2 regions of the Streptomyces sp. NBC_01384 genome follow, and region 2 is predicted to be linked to the other one. Evidence: predicted binding sites of a transcription regulator. Region 2 holds the regulator's gene; the other holds the start of a gene.

Region 1 (10,274 bases), 750 kb from region 2:
GTGAACTGCCGCCGCTCAACAGCCTGATGGCGGAGAACTACCACGACCACGATCCCGCCAACGAGCAGGACACCCTCGGCCTCGACGCGATGCGGCGCGAGATCGAGATGTGGCGCGGCGGGTTCGATTTCACCGTCACTGTCGAGGACCAGATCACCGAGGGCGACCGGGTCTGCACGCGGTGGACCTGGAACGGCACCCACAAGGGCGACTTCCTGGGGATCGCGGTGACCGGGAAGCAGGCCTCCATGACCGGGGCGACCATCTTCCGCTGCCGGGAGGACGGCAAGATCACCGAAGGCTGGTGGCAGTACGACCGGCTGGGGCTGATGGGTCAGCTCGGGGCGCTGGACGCACTGGAGAATTGAATCCCGTACGCGCCAGGGGTTGCCGTACGAGCCAGACGTTCCCGTACGAGCACGGGGTTGCCGTACACGCGAGAGGTCCCCGCTCCCTCCAGGGAACGGGGACCTCTTCAAGGCGTCACACGTCAGTGGGAGTGCCCGTGGCCGTGGCCGTGACCGGCGTCGGCCTCTTCCTCGGCCGGCTTCTCGACGACCAGGGTCTCGGTCGTGAGGAGCAGGGAGGCGATGGAGGCGGCGTTCTCCAGGGCGGAGCGGGTGACCTTGACCGGGTCGATGACACCGGACTTGACCAGGTCGCCGTACTCACCGGTGGCGGCGTTGAAGCCCTGGCCCTTGTCGAGCTCGGCGACCTTGGAGGTGATGACGTAACCCTCCAGGCCGGCGTTCTCGGCGATCCAGCGCAGCGGCTCGACGGCAGCCTTGCGGACGACCGCGACACCCGTGGCCTCGTCGCCGGTCTTGCCGAGGTTGCCCTCGAGGATCTTCACGGCGTGGACGAGCGCGGAGCCACCACCGGAGACGATGCCTTCCTCGACCGCGGCGCGGGTCGCGGAGATGGCGTCCTCCAGACGGTGCTTCTTCTCCTTGAGCTCGACCTCGGTGGCGGCGCCGACCTTGATCACGCACACGCCGCCGGCCAGCTTCGCGAGGCGCTCCTGGAGCTTCTCGCGGTCCCAGTCGGAGTCGGTGTTCTCGATCTCGGCCTTGATCTGGTTGATTCGGCCGGCGACCTCGTCGTGGCTGCCGCCACCGTCGACGACGGTGGTGTCGTCCTTGGTGACGGTCACGCGGCGGGCGGTACCGAGCACGTCCAGGCCGACCTGGTCGAGCTTGAGGCCGACCTCCTCGGCGATGACCTGACCGCCGGTGAGGGTGGCGATGTCACCGAGCATGGCCTTGCGGCGGTCACCGAAGCCGGGGGCCTTCACGGCGACGGCGTTGAACGTGCCGCGGATCTTGTTCACGACCAGGGTCGACAGGGCCTCGCCCTCGACGTCCTCGGCGATGATCAGCAGCGGCTTGGAGGCGTTGGACTGGATGACCTTCTCCAGCAGCGGCAGCAGGTCCTGGATGGAGCTGATCTTGCCCTGGTGGATGAGGATGTACGGGTCCTCGAGGACGGCCTCCATGCGCTCCTGGTCCGTCACGAAGTACGGCGACAGGTAGCCCTTGTCGAAGGCCATGCCCTCGGTGAAGTCCAGCTCCAGACCGAAGGTGTTGGACTCCTCGACGGTGATGACACCGTCCTTGCCGACCTTGTCCATCGCCTCGGCGATGAGCTCGCCGACCTGCGGGTCCTGGGCGGAGAGCGCGGCGACGGCGGCGATGTCGGACTTCTCGTCGATCGGGCGCGCGGTGGCGAGGAGCTCGTCCGAGACGGCCTTGACGGCCGCGTCGATGCCCTTCTTCAGCAGCGCCGGGGAGGCACCCGCGGCAACGTTCTTCAGACCCTCGCGGACGAGCGCCTGGGCCAGCACGGTGGCGGTGGTCGTACCGTCACCCGCGATGTCGTTGGTCTTGGTCGCCACCTCCTTCACCAGCTGGGCGCCGAGGTTCTCGTACGGGTCGTCGAGCTCGACCTCGCGGGCGATGGTGACACCGTCGTTGGTGATGGTGGGTGCGCCGAACTTCTTGTCGATGACGACGTTGCGGCCCTTGGGGCCGATTGTCACCTTGACCGTGTCGGCAAGCTTGTTGACGCCGCGCTCGAGGGCGCGACGGGCGTCCTCGTCGAACTTCAGGATCTTCGCCATGGGAGCGATTCAGCCCTCTCGGAAAACTGGGGTGAACGAACCGCGCCCCCGACGCCCGGCTGGTAAAGGTCGCGGGGGCCAGGGGCGCAGTTCACTGCAAAACTGGGTGAAGCCAGGTGGAACTGGGTGAAGCTGGATGAAGCTGGGTGAATTACTTCTCGATGATCGCGAGCACGTCGCGAGCCGAGAGGACGAGGTACTCCTCGCCGTTGTACTTCACCTCGGTGCCGCCGTACTTGCTGTACAGCACGATGTCGCCGGTGCTGACGTCGAGCGGCAGGCGCTCGCCGTTCTCGAAGCGGCCCGGGCCCACAGCGAGGACGACGCCCTCCTGGGGCTTCTCCTTCGCGGTGTCCGGGATGACCAGGCCAGAGGCCGTGGTCTGCTCGGCGTCCAGCGGCTGGACCACAACACGGTCCTCGAGCGGCTTGATGGCAACCTTGGAGCTGGCGGTCGTCACGATCCGACCTCCCCCTTCGGAGATCTCACGGGGTTAACTGTCTGAGGTGGCGACCAGGTCGATCCGTCGTCGCGGGTGCCGGACCTGCCCGTCGCTATTGGCACTCTCCAGGGGGGAGTGCCAGAGCCGAGACTATGACTGCGATTAGCACTCGGTCAAGCGGAGTGCCAAAGGCCTTCGGCGTGGCGTGGGGTTCTTGGTTGCCGTTCGTTGGTGTGGGCGTCCCCTGGGGGCTCCGCTCCCAGACCCCCGTATCGGCCTGAACGGCCTCTTCCTCAAGCGCCGGACAGGGTCTCCAACGCTGATTGAGGCCACCCCAGGGTCTCCGACGCTGGATGGTCAGAGGTAGTTCTCCAGGCGGGCCGGGGTGAAGCCCTCCGCCTGGATGCGGCGCAGCAGTCGGACCGTCGCGTCCGTGAGGTTGGGTTCGGCGAAGCCGGAGAGGATGTCGCCGGGTCGCAGCCGGCGGGTGTCGGCCGCCCGGCCCAGGACGACGGCCGTGACCCCGCAGTCGGCGGCGGCGTGCAGCGTGGTGGTGTCGTATGTGCCGTACGGGGGGCGGAAGAACCGGGGGCGGATGCCGAAGCGGGCCTTGAGCTTCTCCTGCTGGCCGCAGATCTCGGCCCGCTGGCCCGCGTACGGCAGACCGCGCAGCGAGGCGTGGTGGAGGGTGTGGTTCTGGACGCTCGCGCCGACCGTCCGCAGCTGCGCGAAGTGCCCGTACCCCGGCCCGACGACGCTGTCCGTGAGGAACATGCTGACCGGCAGCCGCAGTTCACGGACCATGTCGACGAACCGCGGATCGCGCTCGGCACCGTCGTCGTACGTCAGGAAGACCACCCTGTCGTGGGTGGGGACGCGAGCCACGACGGGCAACAGCCCCGGCGCCGCGCTGCGGACGCCGGACCGGGTGGGCGGCCGCGGCGCGGGGGTGAGCGGGGTGGACAGGCCCCAGCGGCGGTACGTCGCGGGGCTCGGCCCGTGCGGCTTCGACCTGCTCACCTCCTGCGCGGCCTTCTTGCCCAGCCGTTCGATCGGGTCGACGGACTGGGCACAGCCGGTGCAGCCGGTCAGGAGCGCGACGGCGAGCGCCCCCGCGACCAGCACCCGAGTTCTCACAGGTAGTCCTCCAGCCGCGCCACCGCGTACCCCTTGTCGGTGACCATCTTCAGGAAGCGGCGGATCATGTCGGGCATGGTGCCGTCCCACTCCTGCCTGCCGCGGAAGTGGGTGAGGACGATGTCGCCGGGGTGCAGGTCGCGGTCCCAGTCGCGGTACTCCCAGTGGTCGACGAAGACCTCCTCGTCCCAGATGGGCGCGTACTTGATGCCGCAGGACTTGGCCGCGCGCAGGGTGTCCCGGTTGTAGTTGCCGTAGGGCGGTCTGAAGACCGTCGGGCGTTTGCCGAACTGTCTCTTCATCACCTCCTGCATGCCGCAGATCTCGTCCTTCTGCTCCTCGTACGACAGGCCGGGCAGGTAGGGGTGGGTGAGGGTGTGGTTGTTGAGGGTGACGCCCTGGTCGCGCATCTTGCGGAAGTACCCGTAGTCGTTCTTGACCAGGTAGTTGCTCAGGAAGGCGGTGTACGGGATCTTCAGGTCGCTCATCATCTTCAGGAACGCCGGGTCCTTCTCGGAACCGTCGTCGATGGTGAGGAAGACGACCTTGTTCCTGGTGGGGACCGTGGTGAAGACCGGGGGCAGGCCGAGCTCCTCCTGGTTGTTGACCTCGAAGCCGTCGCGGGGTGTGATGACCGGCTTCCTGGCCGGGGCAGGCGGCGCGGTCAGCGGGACCTTGGCCAGCCCCCAGCGCTTGGCCGCGGCGACCCGCGCGGTTCGTTCGTTGCGGAGTCGGGTGGCGTACGAGTCGCGGGCGTCGGCCGGGGGGGCATGCAGCGCCTGCCGCTGCGCGGGCGCCTGGTGTGCGCCCTCCGCGTCACCGCCGGCGCAGCCGGATGCGAGGGCTGAGGTGAGGGCGGCGACAGCGAGGAAGGCGACCCCGCCCCGCACCCCTGCCCTCTTTGCCGGGTTCCTCTTTGCGCTCTTCACCGGGTTCACCTTTGCGCTGTTTTTGTCATTTTGTCGTACTGATCGCATGGTGCCGGATACTTCCAGGACACCGCCCGTACGGGGCTCCGACACCGCGACCGGAGGCGCACCGTCCACCGACTGGCCCACACCGGTCGCCCCTGGCCGACAATGGGCCCGTGAACGACGTCTCCTTCGCCTCCCTCCTCACCCCCGAGGGCCACGCCCTGCTCGACGAGGTGCGCGGCACCGAACCCGCCCAGGAACTGGCCGTCGCCACCCGGCTGCGCCGCGACCATCCGGCCGAGCTGGTCTCGGCGGCGCTCGGGCAGGCGCGGCTGCGGCAGCGGGCGGCGGCGAAGTTCGGCGCCGAGGACGCGGAGCGGATGTTCTTCACGCCGAACGGCGTCGAGCAGTCGACCCGCACCACGGTCGCCACCCACCGCGCCGAGCGCCTGCGCTCCCTCGGCGTCCGCTCGGTCGCCGACCTCTGCTCCGGCATCGGCGGCGACGCGATCGCGCTGGCCCGCGCCGGCATCCGCGTCCTCGCCGTCGACCGCGACCCGCTGACGGCCGAGGTCGCCCGCGCCAACGCCGACGCACTCGGCCTCGCCGACCTGATCGAGGTCCGCGAGGCGGATGTCACGGAGGTCGACACGGCCGCGTACGACGCGGTCTTCGTGGACCCGGCACGACGCGGAGGACGCGGCCGGATCTTCGACCCCGAGGCGTACTCACCCCCGCTCTCCTGGGCGATCGGTACGGCCCTGAAGGCCCCGCTCGCCGCCCTGAAGATCGCCCCGGGCATCCCCCACGAGGCGATCCCCGCCGAGGCGGAGGCGGAGTGGATCTCGGACGGCGGGGACGTGAAGGAGGCGGTGCTGTGGTTCGGCACCGAGCCGGGGCTGGTGCGGGCCACGCTGCTGCCGGGCCCGCGTGAGCTGCGCGGCCGTGGCCTGCCCGACCCGGCGGTGCGGCCGGTCGGGCGTTATCTGTACGAGCCCGACGGCGCCGTCATCCGCGCCCATCTGGTCGCCGAGGTCGCCGAGGAGCTCGACGGCGGGCTCGTCGACGAGACGATCGCGTACGTCACGGCGGACACGCTGCGCCCGACCCCGTACGCCTCCGCGTACGAGATCACCGACCACCTCCACTTCAACGTGAAGAAGTTGAAGGCGCTGCTGCGGGAGCGGGGGGTCGGGGTACTGACGGTGAAGAAGCGGGGGTCGGCGGTCGAGCCGGAGGAACTCCGCAGGAAGGCCCTGCCCAAGTCGCACGGCCCCCACTCGGCCACCGTCTTCCTGACCCGGGTCGCGGGGGCACCGACGATGCTGCTGGGCCACCCGGCCGCCCCGGAGTCATCCTCGTAGCCCTCCTAGCCCTCCTAGCGGCAGTTCTTCGCGCGCGCCTCCAGCAGCTCCCGCTCCCGTTCGTTGCGGGCCAGGCCCGCGGCCCGTACGAACTCCTCGCGGGCCTCCGTCGTACGACCGAGGCGGGCCAGCAGGTCGCCGCGCACGCTCGGCAGCAGGTGGTAGTCGCGCAGGGCGGGCTCGGCGGCGAGGGTGTCGACGATCTCCAGAGCGGGGCCGGGGCCGTCCGCCATCGAGACGGCGACGGCGCGGTTCAACTCGACCACGGGGGACGGGGAACGGACGGCGAGGAGGCTGTACAGGGTGGCGATCTGCCGCCAGTCCGTGTCCTCGTAGGCGTACGCCTGGGCGTGGCAGGCGGCGATGGCGGCCTGGAGGGCGTACGGGCCGGGGGCGCCGGTCGTGACGGCGTTCGCGCGGGCGAGGGCGGCGAAGCCGCGGCGGATCAGCAGGCGGTTCCAGCGGCGCCGGTTCTGGTCCTTGAGCAGGACGGGCTCGCCCGACGGTCCGGTGCGGGCGACGGCACGGGACTCCTGGAGCTCCAACAGGGAGACCAGCCCGTGCACTTCGGGCTCCTTGGGCATCAGCTCGGCCAGCACGCGGGCCAGGCGCAGGGCGTCCTCGCACAGGGCGGGGCGCAGCCAGTCGTCGCCCGCCGTGGCCGCGTACCCCTCGTTGAAGATCAGGTAGATGACTTCGAGGACGGAGCCGAGCCGGGCCTCGCGCTCCGGGCCGTAGGGGACCTCGAAGGGGACGCCCTTCGTCGCCAGCGTCCGCTTGGCGCGCACGACGCGCTGGGCGACGGTCGCCTCCGGGACCAGGAAGGCGCGCGCGATCTCCGGGGTGGTCAGACCACCGAGCAGGCGCAGGGTGAGGGCGATACGGGCCTCGGCGGAGAGGGCGGGGTGGCAGGCGGTGAAGACGAGCCGCAGCAGGTCGTCGTCGATGTCGTCCGGGTCGGAGGGCTCGTCGAGGTGGTGCGGGGCGGTCACCGACAGGTCCCGCCCCACCTCCTCCAGCTTGCGCGCGTACCGCTCCCGGCGGCGTACGAGATCGATCGCGCGGTGCTTGGCCGTGGCCGTCAGCCAGGCGCCCGGGTTGTCCGGGACACCGTCGCGCGGCCACTGTTCCAGCGCCGCGACCAGGGCGTCCTGCGCGAGCTCCTCGGCGATGCCGACGTCGCGGACGATACGGGTGACGCCCGCGATGATGCGGGGCGACTCGATCCGGAAGATCGTCTCGACGGCTTCGACCGCTTCGACCGCTTCGTCGGCACCTCGGGTGGCCCCGGACACGACGGGCTGCGTGACGGGCGTGACGGTGGGCTGTTGCTCTTCCACAACCCACCATCAGACACCCGCTTCGGCCGCAGGCCAAGGAACCGCTCAGCCCTCGGCGATCTCCCGCACCTCGCAGGTCACCGTCCAGTGCTCCTCGTGCACCTTCAGGAACCGCTTGGTCCACTCCAAGGCCTCGGCCATGTCCTTGCACTGCATGAGCGCGTAGCCGCCGACGACCTCCTTGGACTCGGTGAAGGGCCCGTCGGTGACGGACAGCTGCCCGCCCGACCAGTGAACCCGCTTGCCCTGGGCGGACGGCGTCAGCCCGGCGGTGTCGAGCATGACCCCCGCCTTGGTGATCTCCTCGATCAGCTCGCCCATCCGCTGCATCAGCTCCGGGCTCGGGCCCTCGGCGGGCGCGGTGCTCTCGTCGATCTGGACGAGCGACAGGTAGCGCGGCATGGTGACTCCTCGTGCGTCTCTTGCGTCTCGGAGGCGGGGTTTCTCCCCGCCTCTCACCCCTGCGTCGAACGGGAGACGACGGTTTCGACACCGTCCCCGGATTTCTTTCGACTTTTTTCCGGGGGCGGGGAGCCGGGTCAGGCGGCTCAGTCGGCGAAGTCCTTGAGCTTCGCCGTTTCCAGCGCGAACCCGACCGGATCCGGCAGCTTGATCACCGCTCCGAACGCCCGGGTGGTGAGGGAGCGGTAGACACCGCCCTCGGGGTCGCAGTGCACGGTCACGCTGCTCGTGTCCCTGTCGACGAGGAGGTAGACGGGAATGCCCGCGGCCGCGTATCCGTCGGGCTTCTCGATCCGGTCACGCCGGTCGGCGTCCCGGTCGTGCGAGGTGACCTCGACAACCATCAGGACGCCGTCGGGCTCGGACCACTCGCCTTTTCCGATGAAGTACTCCTCGGGCGCCAACGCCCCGTCCGGCCGGGCACGCCCCTTGCGATATGCCTCGACTCGGAGACCTTGTTCCGGAAAGAGGAAGAGCTCAGGGCGGTACTGCATGCACCGCTTGAGGAGCCAGGCGACGATCTGGCCGTGATTGCCGTCCGGCATGGGCTTGACCCCGATCTTTCCGTTCAGGAATTCCAACCGCGCCGACTCGGGCGCGTAACGAGCGAGCTCCTCGAATTCCTCGACGAGCATCTGGGGCCGGTCGGCAGTGCTGGGGGTCATGGCGTCGCCTCCTTCCCTCCATCCTGCCCCGACCACGGGCGGTCCGTGCTGCAAGGTCGTCATGCGCCCGCTCCTTTCTCCGTTTTCTCTGTTTTCTCCGTACGGGTCCCGGTACGCAGAGCGGCGCGCACCCGCCCGGCGTGGGCGTGCACCTCACCGGTCGCGAGGGCGGGGCGCCCGCCCCAGCACCCCCCGCACAACCCGCCCCGCAGCCCCTCACCGTCCCCGCCCGGCTCGCCGCACCCCGTGCACACCGCCTCGTACCGGGGCGCCGGCGCCGACGGCTGTGGCTCGGGCGACGGCGGCAGCTTGGCGAGGAGCCGGGCGCGTACGAAGCCGAACGCGTGCGCCACCTGGTCCGGGAGTCCCGACGTCATCGCCTGTACGAGCTGCGCCTCACCGGCGCCCCGCGCGAACCACTCGGCTGCCCGCTCCTCCAGCTCCGCGCACTCCCCCGCCGACAGCGTCAGCCGGGGGTCGACACGGCCGAGCCGGGTCAGCACGCCGTACGCCGACGAGCGCGCCGCCTCCGCCGGGGGCCGCTCGGTCACCGGCGTCTCCCCGGCGAGGAAGGCGTTCCACCAGGCGTCGTCGCGGCGAGGCCGTGCCGGTCTCGGCGCCGGTGCGCGAGCCGCGGATGTCATTGGCGGACGTCCAAAGCGAGGCGAACTGGCCGCTGCCGGGCTTCCGCGTCCGCCAACTCCTCTACTGGCGTTATCCGCTGACGTACCGGGTCGGTGGCGTCACCGGGATTCCCGGAGGATGCCGCGGCCTTCAGGCTGGGGAGGAATCCGGTTTCCCGCGGAGCGGGGCAGGAGAAGCCGGATCGCTGCCGGGCGATCCGGCGTCCGCCCGGTGAGCGGCGAGGGCGATCTCCAGGAGGTGGAGGATCTCGGAGTTGAGGGACCCCCGGTCCGCGGTGGTCTGAGCGGTCACCCGTTCGGGTAGGCCTGCCGGGATCCGGAGTGACAAACGAATCATGACGTTATGTTGGCGCCATGATGACACCCAGTGAAGCCGACGGGGCCGGGCGCGCCCGGTACACGTACCGGCTTCGCGTGTCCTCGGGCGCTGGTACGGCGCTGGAGGCGGAGTGGGCACGGTGCCGGTGGATCTGGAACGAGTGCGTCGCCAAGTCCAAGGCGGTCCACCTGCACAACAAGGCCACGGGGGAGAAGCGGACCTGTGGCCCGGCGCAGCTCGACCGGATGCTGACCGGGGCGCGGGAGCGTACGCCGTGGCTGCGGGAGGGCAGCTCGGTTGTTCAGCAGCAGGTGATCCGGGACTTCGGCAGGTCCCGTGCGAAGGCGCACAAGGACATTCGGGAGCGCCTGCCTCAGCGGCAGCGGGCCGGTATGCCGAGGTGGAAGAAGAAGCGCGAGGCCTTGGTGACGCTGAACTACACCCGGCGCGGGTTCCGGCTGAAGGACGATCGCCTGCACCTGGCGGGTGGGATCGTGCTGAGGGTGGTGTGGTCGCGCAGCCTGCCGGGCGACCCTTCCTCGGCGCGCGTGTACCGGGACAGCGTCGGGCACTGGTACTGCTCGTTCGTGGTCCCCACCGAGGTGCGGCCGCTGCCGGAGACCGCCCAGGTGCTCGGCGTGGACTGGGGCGTGAAGGAGACGGCGACCACCACCTCAAACGCCCACGACCTGCCGCACGCCCAGCACGGCCGCAAGGCGCAGGCCGGGCTGACCCGTTACGACCGGATGATGGCCCGCCGCAGACCGAAGAAGGGGCAGGCCGCCTCGAAGGGCTACCGCGAGGCGAAGAAGTGGCGGGCGAAGACCTACGCGAAGATCGCCCGGCAGCGGCAGGACACCGGCCGCAA
Region 2 (10,274 bases):
AGGGTCACCGCGTTCGAGTAGTGCACCTTGGGGATGACCAGGATGTGGGTGGGCGCCTGGGGGTTGATGTCCCGGAAGGCGACGGTCGTCTCGGTCTCCCGGACGATGGTCGCGGGAATGTGCCCAGCGATGATCTTGCAGAACAAACAGTCGTCCTGCGGCGCGCCGCCCTCTTCGCGCCCCTGCGGCTCTCCCGTCATGCGTGTGCCTCCTCACGCCGTCTGATCATTACGTCGTGCATGGTATCGGCCTCGGTAAGGGCGGGCGGGTGGGGAAATGGGCCGTCAGCCCAGCTCCGGTACCGACGGTGCCGCCTTCGCCGGGTTCTCCGCGAGCGCGGCCAGCGCGATCCGGATCGCCTCGTCGAGCTGGGTGTCGCGCCCGGCCGCGTAGTCCTGCGGGGCCTGGACCACCTCGACGTCCGGGTCGACCCCGTGGTTCTCCACGCCCCACCCGTAACCCTCCAGCCAGAACGCGTACTTGGGCTGGGTGACGAGTGTGCCGTCGACGAGCCGGTAGCGGCTGTCGATACCGACCACCCCGCCCCACGTCCGCGTCCCGACGACCGGCCCGATGCCCAGCGCCTTGATCGCCGCGTTGACGATGTCGCCGTCCGAGCCGGAGAACTCGTTGGCGACGGCGACGACCGGGCCGCGCGGCGCGTCCTCCGGATAGCTGTACGGCCGCATTCCGCGAGGCAGGTCCCAGCCCACGATCCGCCGCGCGAGCTTCTCGACGACCAGCTGGGAGGTGTGCCCGCCGCGGTTCTCCCGGACGTCCACGACCAGCCCCTCCCGGGCCACTTCGATGCGCAGGTCGCGGTGGATCTGGGCCCAGCCGGGCGCCTGCATGTCGGGCACGTGCAGATAGCCGAGCCGTCCGCCGGACTTCTCGTGGACGTAGGCGCGCCGGTCCGCGACCCAGGCGTGGTAGCGCAGCGGCTCCTCGTCGGCGAGCGGGACCACGACCGCGTGCCGCGGATCGCCGCCGCCGGACGGCGAGACGGTCAGCTCGACCGGCTTGCCGGCGGTGCCGACGAGCAGCGGCCCGGGCCCGGCCACCGGGTCCACCGGCTGCCCGGCGACCGCGACGATCGCGTCCCCGGCGCGCACCGCGACCCCGGGCGCGGCGAGCGGTGCCCGCGCGTCCGGGTCGGAGGTCTCGGAGGGGAGAATGCGGTCGATGCGCCAACTGCCGTCCTCATGGCGGGAGATGTCCGCCCCGAGCAGCCCCTGCGCCCGGTCGCCGCCGCCCCATCCGCCGCGCGGGGTGACGTATGCGTGCGAGGTGCCGAGCTCGCCCTGCACCTCCCACAGCAGGTCCACGAGGTCGTCGTGGGTGGCGACCCGTTCGAGCACCGGCCGGTACCGGTCCAGTACGCCTTCCCAGTCGACCCCGCCCAGGTCGGGCCGCCAGAAGTTGTCCCGCATGAGGCGGCCGGTCTCGTCGTACATCTGCCGCCACTCGGCGGCCGGGTCGACGGTCTGGCGGACCCGGGAGAGGTCGACGGTGATGTTCGTGTCGCTCTCGTCGTCGTTCGAGGCGCGGCGGTCGCTGGGGACGACCTTGAGCTTGCCGTCGGTCCACAGCAGGACCCGCTTGCCGTCACCGCTGACGGCGAAGTGGTCGGCGTCAGCGGCGAGGTGCTCGATGCGCTGCTGGGCGAGGTCGTAGCGCTCCAGTTCGGTCTTCGGGTCCGGGTCGTCCGGGTTGGCGCGGGAGGCGCCGAGGACTCCGACGACCGGGTGGCGCAGCCACAGCAGCCCGTCCTTGGCGGCGCGCAGGGTCGAGTAGCGGGCGGCCTCGACGGGGAACGGGACGATCCGGTCGGCGAGTCCGTCGAGGTCGATGCGGGTGGTGGGGGCGCCCTCGCTGTCGGGCGTCTCGTCCTTGTCGGGTGCCTCGAAGGGGCGGCCGTGGCGCTGCGGCCCGAAGGGGGACGGGGTGGTCGCGGCCAGGGTGATCAGATGCGGCCGGGAGCCCCCGACGAACGCGAGGTCGAAGACGTGTTCGTCGTAGACGGGGTCGAAGGAGCGCGCCGAGAGGAAGGCGAGGTGCTTGCCGTCGAGGGTGAACGCGGGTGCGTAGTCGCGGAAGCGCAGCGGGGTCGCCTCGGTCACCGACAGATCGGCGGTGTTGGCCAGCTTGAGCTGGCGCAGCGGGCGCGGGCCGGGGTGCGACCAGGCGAGCCAGGCGGAGTCGGGCGAGAAGACCAGCCCGGAGACCTCCCCGTCCTCGCTCCGGTCGACCTCGCGTACCTCCCCGGTCTCCCGCTCGACGAGCAGCACCCGTCCGTCATGCGAGGCGACGGCGGCGCGGCTGCCGTCGGGCGCCATGGCGAGCCCGAGCACCCGCCCGAGCTGCCCGGCGGCGAGCCGGCGCGGGGTCGCTCCGGGCGCGAGACCGGTCGCCGGGGCGAACTCCAGCGCGTCGTCGCCCGCCGCGTCCGTCACCCACACCACGTGCTCCTCGCCCTCCACCCGGAAGGTGCGGGGCAGCCGGGCGCGGACGCCGGGCCGGGCGGCGAGCGTGCGGGCGGGGCCGGAGCGGTGGGTGACCCAGTGGACGGCGCCGCGTACGGAGACCGCGCTGCCGCGTCCGGTGTGGTCGGGGGCGGCGGCGGAGAACCAGCGGGAGGCGCTCACGGGATGCGGCTGCTGGTCGACGCGCTGTCCACCGAGCCGGATGTCGAGCCGGCGCGGTTCGGCGCCGTCCAGGTCGTCCAGGAGCCACAGTTCACCGGCGGACGCGTACACGACCCGTACGCCGTCGGTCGCCGCGTGCCGGGCGTAGAAGCCTCCCCCACTCTCGGCTTCTCCCCCACTCTCGGCTTCGCTCGAGCGGGGGGACCCCCATGAGCGGGAGGTGCCCCCACCAGGCGTGTGCCGTCGCAGGTCGGACCCGTCGGCGAGGGAGGAGTAGAGCGCCCCGACGCCCTCGTGGTCCGCCAGGAAGGCGACGCGCTCCCCCACCCACAGGGGGTATTCGAGGTTCCCGTCCAGGTCCTCGTGCAGCCGTACGAACTCCCCGTCGCCCTCCCGGTCGATCCACAGCTTGCCCGCCGTACCGCCGCGGTACCGCTTCCACCAGGCGGCCTCGCGCCCCATGGGAGCGGACAGCAGCAGCACGCCAGGGCCGCCGTGGACGACGTCGCCGACCGGCCCGTACGGGAGGGTGGTCGCGGGGCCGCCGTCGAGCGGGACGGCCCGGGCCCAGCTGCGGCGCAGGCTGGCCTGGCCCTGGGTGCTGAGCGCGAGCACCTGACCGTCCGGGGTCCAGCCGCGCACCTGGGTCTTCGAACTCCCCCAGTACGTCAGCCGTGTGGACGGTCCGCCCTCCAGCGAGGCGGCATGCACCTCGGGCGCGCCGTCGCGCGTGGACGTCCAGGCGACGGTCGTGCCGTCCGGGGAGATGCGCGGGTGGTTCACGGGGACGTTGTCGGCGCTGACCCGCCAGGCGCGGCCGCCGCTGTCGAGAGGAGCGACCCAGACGTCGTCCTCGGCGGTGAAGGCGACCAGATCACCGTGCAGATGCGGAAACCGGAGATACGCAGGCAATACCGACGATGCAGACTGAGTCACCCGATCACCCTATGCAGGGACGGCTCCGACCGACAGGGGTTTGGATCACTTGCCTTGGGAGGGCCAGCAGGTGGGGTCGCCCTTGCACCACATGGTCTTCGTCACGGTGACGGTGGTGGTGGGGCCCGGCCGGTTGTAGGTGGGCGGCTTGTAGGTGGGCGGCTTGTAGGTGGGGGACGTGTACGAGGGTGTGCTCGCGGCGTCGCAGTTCCCCAGCACGTTCACGTGGAACCACTCCTTGCCGCCGACCTTGGCGGTCAGGTTCCCGCGGACGCACTTGCCCTCGACCTCGCGGGTGACCTTCCCGGTGAGGGTGATCTCCCGCCGGTCCTTGGTCTGCCCGCGGCAGTCCACCTCCACCACGGAGGGCGTGGAGGTGGAGGCCGACGGCGTGTGCCCGGGGGTGTACGCCTTGTTCCCGCCGCCGTACGATCCGGTGCAGCTCAGGTACTGCACGTCGACATGCCGGCGCTGCAGTTCCGCGGTCCCCGCCCGGTCGGTCGTGTACGCCACCGCGGAGGCGCTCAGCCCGCCCACCGGCTCGCACGCGGCCACCCCGAGGCCGGCCACCACCGCGAGCCCGGCGACCAGCGGTCCCCGACGGCCCGTCACCCGTCGTCGAATACGCATCAATGCCCGCACAGACGGCAGAGTGCCACTGTCCCGGGCATCGCGGTAGACCCCATACGGCCACTGCACACCCGCGTGTGCCCCGTCGAACGCGGGTACGTCAACCGGCCATTGACTCCGGCTGTCAACTCCGCAGGAGGAGCCACTCCTGGAGCTCCACCCGTCCCCTGTGGAAGCGCGAGGTCAGGACCAGCGGCCCGAGCGCGCCAGCAGCAGCGCCGTCGCCACCGTCCCGGCGGTCGATGTACGCAGCACGCTGCGCCCCAGGTGGTACGTCTTCGCGCCCGCCCCGGTGAACAGCTCGATCTCCTCGGGGGAGATCCCTCCCTCGGGGCCGACGACCAGCACGATCTCCCCGGAGGTGGGGATTTCGGCCGTCGCGAACGGCGCGGTGCCGATTTCCGTGTCCTCGTGCAGCACCGCCGCGAAATCGGCTTTGGCCAGAAGTGCCGCAACCTGCTTGGTCGTTGCCGCGTCCGCGATCTCCGGGAAACGCACCCGGCGCGACTGCTTGCCGGCTTCCCGGGCCGTGGCCCGCCACTTGGCGAGCGCCTTCAGGCCGCGGTCGCCCCTCCACTGGGTGATGCAGCGGGAGGCGGCCCAGGGGACGATCGCGTCGACGCCGGTCTCGGTCATGGTCTCGACCGCCAGCTCACCCCGGTCGCCCTTGGGGAGGGCCTGGACGACGGTGATGCGCGGCTCCTCCACCGGCTCGTCGGCCACCGAATCCATCTGCAGGATCAGACGGTCCTTGCCCTCGGTGGAGACGACCACGCACTCCGCCCAGCGCCCGGCCCCGTCCGTGAGGACGACGTCCTCGCCGGGGTTCAGCCGCTTCACGGAGACGGCGTGCCGCCCCTCGGGGCCGTCGAGGACATAGCGTCCGGCGTCGCCCGCGTTGAAGTGCTCGACCACGAACACCGGCGCCGTCATCGGACCTCACCCTCCGCTTCCCCGGCGGCCGACAACGCTGTCTTCGCCGCTTCGAGCTCCCCGCTCAGCACCTCCACCAGCTGCCCCGCGGGCAGGTCTCGGGCCATGCGGTGCCCCTGTCCGGCCCACAGCGCCATGCCCTGCGCGTCGCCCGCCTTGGCCGCCGCCTTGCGCAGCGGGGCGGTGAGGTAGTTGATCTCGGGGTACGCGGCGGGCGCGTACGGGCCGTGCTCGCGCATGAACCGGTTGACCAGGCCGCGCGCCGGGCGACCGGTGAACGCGCGCGTCAGCTCCGTGCGTACGAAGAGAGGGTTGGTCAGCGCCTGCTTGTGCACGGGGTTCGCACCGGACTCGGGGGTGGCCAGGAACGCGGTGCCGAGCTGCGCGGCGCTCGCGCCCGCCGCGAGCACCGCGGCGATCTGGCTGCCGCGCATGATGCCGCCGGCCGCCACGATCGGGATGTCCACGGTCTCCCGGACCAGGGTGATCAGAGACAGCAGCCCGATCCCCGTACCGTCCGTCTCCGGATTGTCGCGGTGGGTGCCCTGGTGGCCGCCCGCCTCCACGCCCTGCACGACGACCGCGGCGGCGCCCGCGCGCTGCACGGCGAGGGCCTCCTCCGCCGTGGTCGCGGTGACCATGGTGAGCGTGCCGGCACGGCGCAGGGAGTCCAGGACGTCCCGGCTCGGGACACCGAAGTGGAACGAGACCACCGGCACCGGGTTGTCGTGGAGGACGGCGAGCTTGGCGTCGTAGCCGTCGTCGCGACCGCTGTCCGGCTCTCCGAGGTCGGTCTCGTACCAGGAGGCCTCACCGGCGAGCTGGTGGGCGTACACCTCGACCGCGGCGGGATCCGCGTAGTCGGGCTGCGGCATGAACAGATTGACCCCGAAGGGTCGGGCCGTGAGCCCCCGCAACTGCTTGATCTCCTGGTACATGCCGTCGGCGGTCTTGTACCCGGCGGCGAGGAACCCGAGCCCGCCGGCCTCGGACACGGCGGCGGCGAGCTGCGGGACGGAGACGCCGCCCGCCATGGGAGCCTGCACGATCGGGTGAGGGAAGAGATCGGTCAGTGCGGTGGACATGACGGCATGTTGTCACGTCCTCCGAACAAGTCCGAATCGGGCCTTCCGCCTGGCACAGGCCATGGGGACGGGCGGCCGCGAACGGGTGTCCGCGGCCGAAGAACCCACCGAGGTCCGGGGGCGGGAGCCCCCGGGAATCCCCGTCAGCGACCGTTGAACGCGTCCTTCAGGCGCGAGAACAGCCCCTGCTGCCCGGGCTGGAACTGCCCCGTGGGCCGCTCCTCCCCCCGCAGCAGCGCCAGCTCCCGCAGCAACCGCTCCTGCTCGGCATCGAGCTTCGTCGGCGTGGTCACCTCGACGTGCACGATGAGGTCACCGCGGCCACCGCCCCGCAGATGCGTGACACCCCGCCCGTGCAGCGGAATCGACTGCCCGGACTGCGTGCCCGGACGGATGTCGACCTCCTCAAGCCCGTCGAGGGTCTCCAGCGGCACCTTGGTGCCGAGCGACGCCGCGGTCATCGGAATGGTCACCGTGCAGTGCAGATCGTCACCGCGCCGCTGGAAGGTCGAGTGCGGCAGTTCGTGGATCTCCACGTACAGGTCACCGGCGGGACCGCCACCGGGGCCGACCTCGCCCTCGCCCGCGAGCTGGATCCGCGTGCCGTTGTCGACACCGGCGGGGATCTTGACGGTCAGCGTCCGACGGGACCGCACCCGCCCGTCACCGGCGCACTCGGGGCAGGGAGTCGGGACGACGGTCCCGAAGCCCTGGCACTGCGGACACGGCCGGGAGGTCATGACCTGCCCCAGGAAGGACCGCGTGACCTGGGACACCTCGCCCCGCCCGCGACACATGTCACAGGTCTGGGCCGAGGTACCCGGCGCCGCACCCTCACCGTTGCAGGTGGCGCAGACGACGGCCGTGTCGACCTGGATGTCCTTCGTCGTGCCGAAGGCGGCCTCGTCCAGCTCGATCTCGAGCCGGATCATGGCGTCCTGGCCACGCCGCGTACGCGAGCGCGGGCCGCGCTGCGACGCCGTACCGAAGAAAGCGTCCATGATGTCCGAGAAGTTCCCGAACCCGCCGGCTCCGAAGCCGCCCGCGCCGCCGCCCGACTGGGACAGCGGGTCGCCGCCGAGGTCGTAGACCTGCTTCTTCTGCGGGTCCGACAACACCTCGTACGCGGCGTTGATCTCCTTGAACCGCTCCTGCGTCTTCGGATCGGGATTGACGTCCGGATGCAGCTCGCGTGCGAGCCGCCGGAAGGCCTTCTTGATCTCGTCCTGGGACGCGTCGCGGCGCACGCCGAGTACGGCGTAGTAGTCCGTGGCCACTTACGACTCCGCCAGGATCTGTCCGACGTACCGTGCCACCGCTCGTACCGCTCCCATCGTTCCCGGGTAATCCATGCGGGTCGGTCCGACCACGCCGAGTTTGGCTACTGCCTCGCCGCCCGAACCGTAGCCGACCGAGACCACGGACGTGGAGTTGAGTCCCTCATACGCGTTCTCGTGCCCGATTCGCACGGTCATGCTCGAATCCCCGGCCTCACCAAGCAACTTGAGGAGCACGACCTGCTCCTCCAGCGCCTCCAGCACCGGCCGGATGGTGAGAGGGAAGTCATGTCCGAAGCGCGTCAGATTGGCGGTTCCGCCGATCATCAGCCGCTCCTCGGTCTCCTCGACGAGCGTCTCCAGAAGGGTGGAGAGCACCGTCGCGACCGTACCGCGATCCTCCGCCTCGAACGCGTCCGGGAGGTCCTGCACCAGCTGCGGGACATCCGCGAAGCGACGGCCCGCGACCCGGCTGTTGAGCCGGGCCCGCAGATCCGCGAGAGACGTTTCTCCGAACGGCGCCGGGCAGTCGATCATGCGCTGCTCGACCCGTCCCGTGTCCGTGATCAGCACGAGCATCACGCGGGCGGGGGCGAGGGACAACAGCTCGACATGCCGCACGGTGGATCTCGTCAGCGACGGATACTGCACGACGGCGACCTGCCGCGTCAGCTGCGCGAGCAGCCGCACCGTCCGCCCCACGACATCATCGAGATCAACGGCGCCGTCCAGGAAATTCTGAATCGCACGCCGCTCGGGCGCGGTCATCGGCTTGACGCCGGCGAGCTTGTCGACGAAGAGCCGGTAGCCCTTGTCGGTGGGGATGCGCCCGGCGCTGGTGTGCGGCTGGGCGATGTACCCCTCGTCCTCCAGGGCGGCCATGTCGTTGCGAACGGTGGCCGGGGACACTCCCAGCCGGTGCCGCTCGGTCAGCGCCTTGGAGCCGACCGCGACCGGCTCGTCGGTGCCGACATAGTCCTGGACGATGGCGCGCAGCACTTCGAGCCTGCGTTCACTGAGCATCGCGCACACCTCCAGCTGTCGACCCCTCGGCGCCTCGCTTGGCACTCAGCGCGTGCGAGTGCCAGCATTCCCCGGCCCAGTGTACGGCCGGTGGGTACGGCCCCGGCAAGGGCGGGCCCGCGATCTTGCGCGACGTGCACCGACGTGTCCTGCGATGTCGTACTGTCCACCCCCGTGATCCCCCGCGATCCCCTGTGATCCCCCGTGATGTCGTACCGCCCACGCCCTCACCGCTAGCGTCGGCGTATGAAGGTGACTTGGGAAGAGGCGGGGTGGGAGGAGCTGGCACCGCGGGTGGGGCGGCGGCGGCTTCCGGTCTGGGACTGCACGGCCGGGCTGGTGGTGGGCGAGGGCGGGGCGCTGCTGATCGACGCGGGGTCGAGCCTCGGGGAGGGCGCGCGGTTGCGCGCCGAGGCGGAGTCGCTCGTCGGCCGTCGTGTGACCCTTCTCGCGCTCACGCACCCCCACTTCGACCATGTCTTCGGCGCGGCGGCGTTCGCGGGCGCGGAGATCTTCGTCGCGGGCGGCTCGTCCGAGGTGTACGAACACGGGCGCGAGGAGCTGTACGCGGACGCGGTCCGCAATGGGCTGGACGCGCGGGCGGCGGAGGAGGCGGCGGACACCCTGGTGCGTCCCCGCCAGTTCGTGTGGGGCACGTGGAACCTGGAGCTGGACGGTGGCATCGAGGTCCGGCTGGTGCGGACGGGCGAGGGCCACACGGCCCACGACCTCGTGATCGTGGTGCCGGGCGACCCGACGGTGGTGTTCTGCGGCGACCTGGTCGAGGAGTCCGGCGAGCCCCAGGCGGGCCCCGACGCCGTGCCGTCGCGCTGGCCCGCGGCCCTCGACCGGCTGCTCGACCTGGGCGGGGAGGACGTGTTGTACGTACCTGGTCACGGAGCGGTCGTGGACGCCGGGTTCGTACGGTCGCAGCGGGACGCCCTGGCCGAGCGTTTCGGCGTGTCGCGTTCCGGCGTGTCGCGGTGACTGCCGCCGGGCTTCTCCTATCGTCATCCGAATGCGCCAGTACTCTCCGGACCTGACCCCGTCGTGGAAGAAGCCCAAGCCCGTGCCCGAGGTGCCGGCGGAGCCGGGCCTGGTGGTCGAGGAGCCGGGCACCGGTTTCTGCGGAGCGGTGATCCGCTGCGAGGCGGGCACGGTGACGCTGGAGGACCGCTTCGGCAAGCACCGGGTGTTCCCGCTGGAGCCGCGCGGCTTCCTCCTGGAGGGCCAGGTCATCACTCTCACCCGCCCCTCCGCCACCACTCCCGTCCGTCCGGCCCGGACGGCCTCCGGATCGGTTGCCCTCCCCGGCGCGCGGGCCCGGATCGCCCGCGCCGGTCGGATCTACGTGGAGGGCCGGCACGACGCCGAGCTGGTCGAACGGGTCTGGGGCGACGACCTGCGCATCGAGGGCGTCGTGGTCGAGTACCTGGAGGGCATCGACGACCTGCCCTCGATCGTGGCGGACTTCGCGCCCGGCCCTGACGCCCGCCTCGGCGTGCTCGTCGACCACCTCGTCCCCGGCACCAAGGAGTCCCGTATCGCGGCCTCCGTCACGAGCGACCACGCCCTGGTCCTCGGCCACCCCTACATCGACATCTGGGAAGCCGTGAAACCGTCTTCCGTGGGCATCCGGTCCTGGCCCCGGGTGCCCCACGGCCAGGACTGGAAGACGGGCGTGTGCCGGGCGCTGGGCTGGCCGGAGAACACGGGGGCGGCCTGGCAGCACATTCTGTCGCGGG

The links. Region 2 encodes HrcA, which represses chaperone genes, less so after heat shock. Its sites were predicted from a motif close to TTNGCACTCNGNNNNNCNGAGTGCNAA; they were not measured.
Region 1: groES (co-chaperone GroES) is a predicted target of HrcA. The motif match lies at 2,724-2,750, and genes of this name have one in related genera.

What each region holds. Positions count from the first base shown of each region.
Region 1 is NZ_CP109559.1:3,860,441-3,870,714, forward strand. It holds gene OG747_RS17415 (ester cyclase) at 1-368, shown strand, start outside; gene groL (chaperonin GroEL) at 491-2,119, opposite strand; gene groES (co-chaperone GroES) at 2,271-2,579, opposite strand; gene OG747_RS17430 (polysaccharide deacetylase family protein) at 2,919-3,698, opposite strand; gene OG747_RS17435 (polysaccharide deacetylase family protein) at 3,695-4,675, opposite strand; gene OG747_RS17440 (THUMP-like domain-containing protein) at 4,786-5,976, shown strand; gene OG747_RS17445 (RNA polymerase sigma factor) at 5,991-7,271, opposite strand; gene OG747_RS17450 (YciI family protein) at 7,362-7,718, opposite strand; gene OG747_RS17455 (Uma2 family endonuclease) at 7,865-8,443, opposite strand; gene OG747_RS17460 (hypothetical protein) at 8,503-8,994, opposite strand; gene OG747_RS17465 (hypothetical protein) at 9,218-9,379, opposite strand; gene OG747_RS17470 (RNA-guided endonuclease InsQ/TnpB family protein) at 9,445-10,274, shown strand, end outside.
Region 2 is NZ_CP109559.1:3,106,343-3,116,616, forward strand. It holds gene OG747_RS14135 (histidine triad nucleotide-binding protein) at 1-200, opposite strand, end outside; gene OG747_RS14140 (S41 family peptidase) at 285-3,581, opposite strand; gene OG747_RS14145 (hypothetical protein) at 3,627-4,211, opposite strand; gene OG747_RS14150 (16S rRNA (uracil(1498)-N(3))-methyltransferase) at 4,395-5,144, opposite strand; gene OG747_RS14155 (nitronate monooxygenase) at 5,141-6,229, opposite strand; gene dnaJ (molecular chaperone DnaJ) at 6,373-7,506, opposite strand; gene hrcA (heat-inducible transcriptional repressor HrcA) at 7,507-8,529, opposite strand; gene OG747_RS14170 (MBL fold metallo-hydrolase) at 8,776-9,516, shown strand; gene OG747_RS14175 (DUF3097 domain-containing protein) at 9,548-10,274, shown strand, end outside.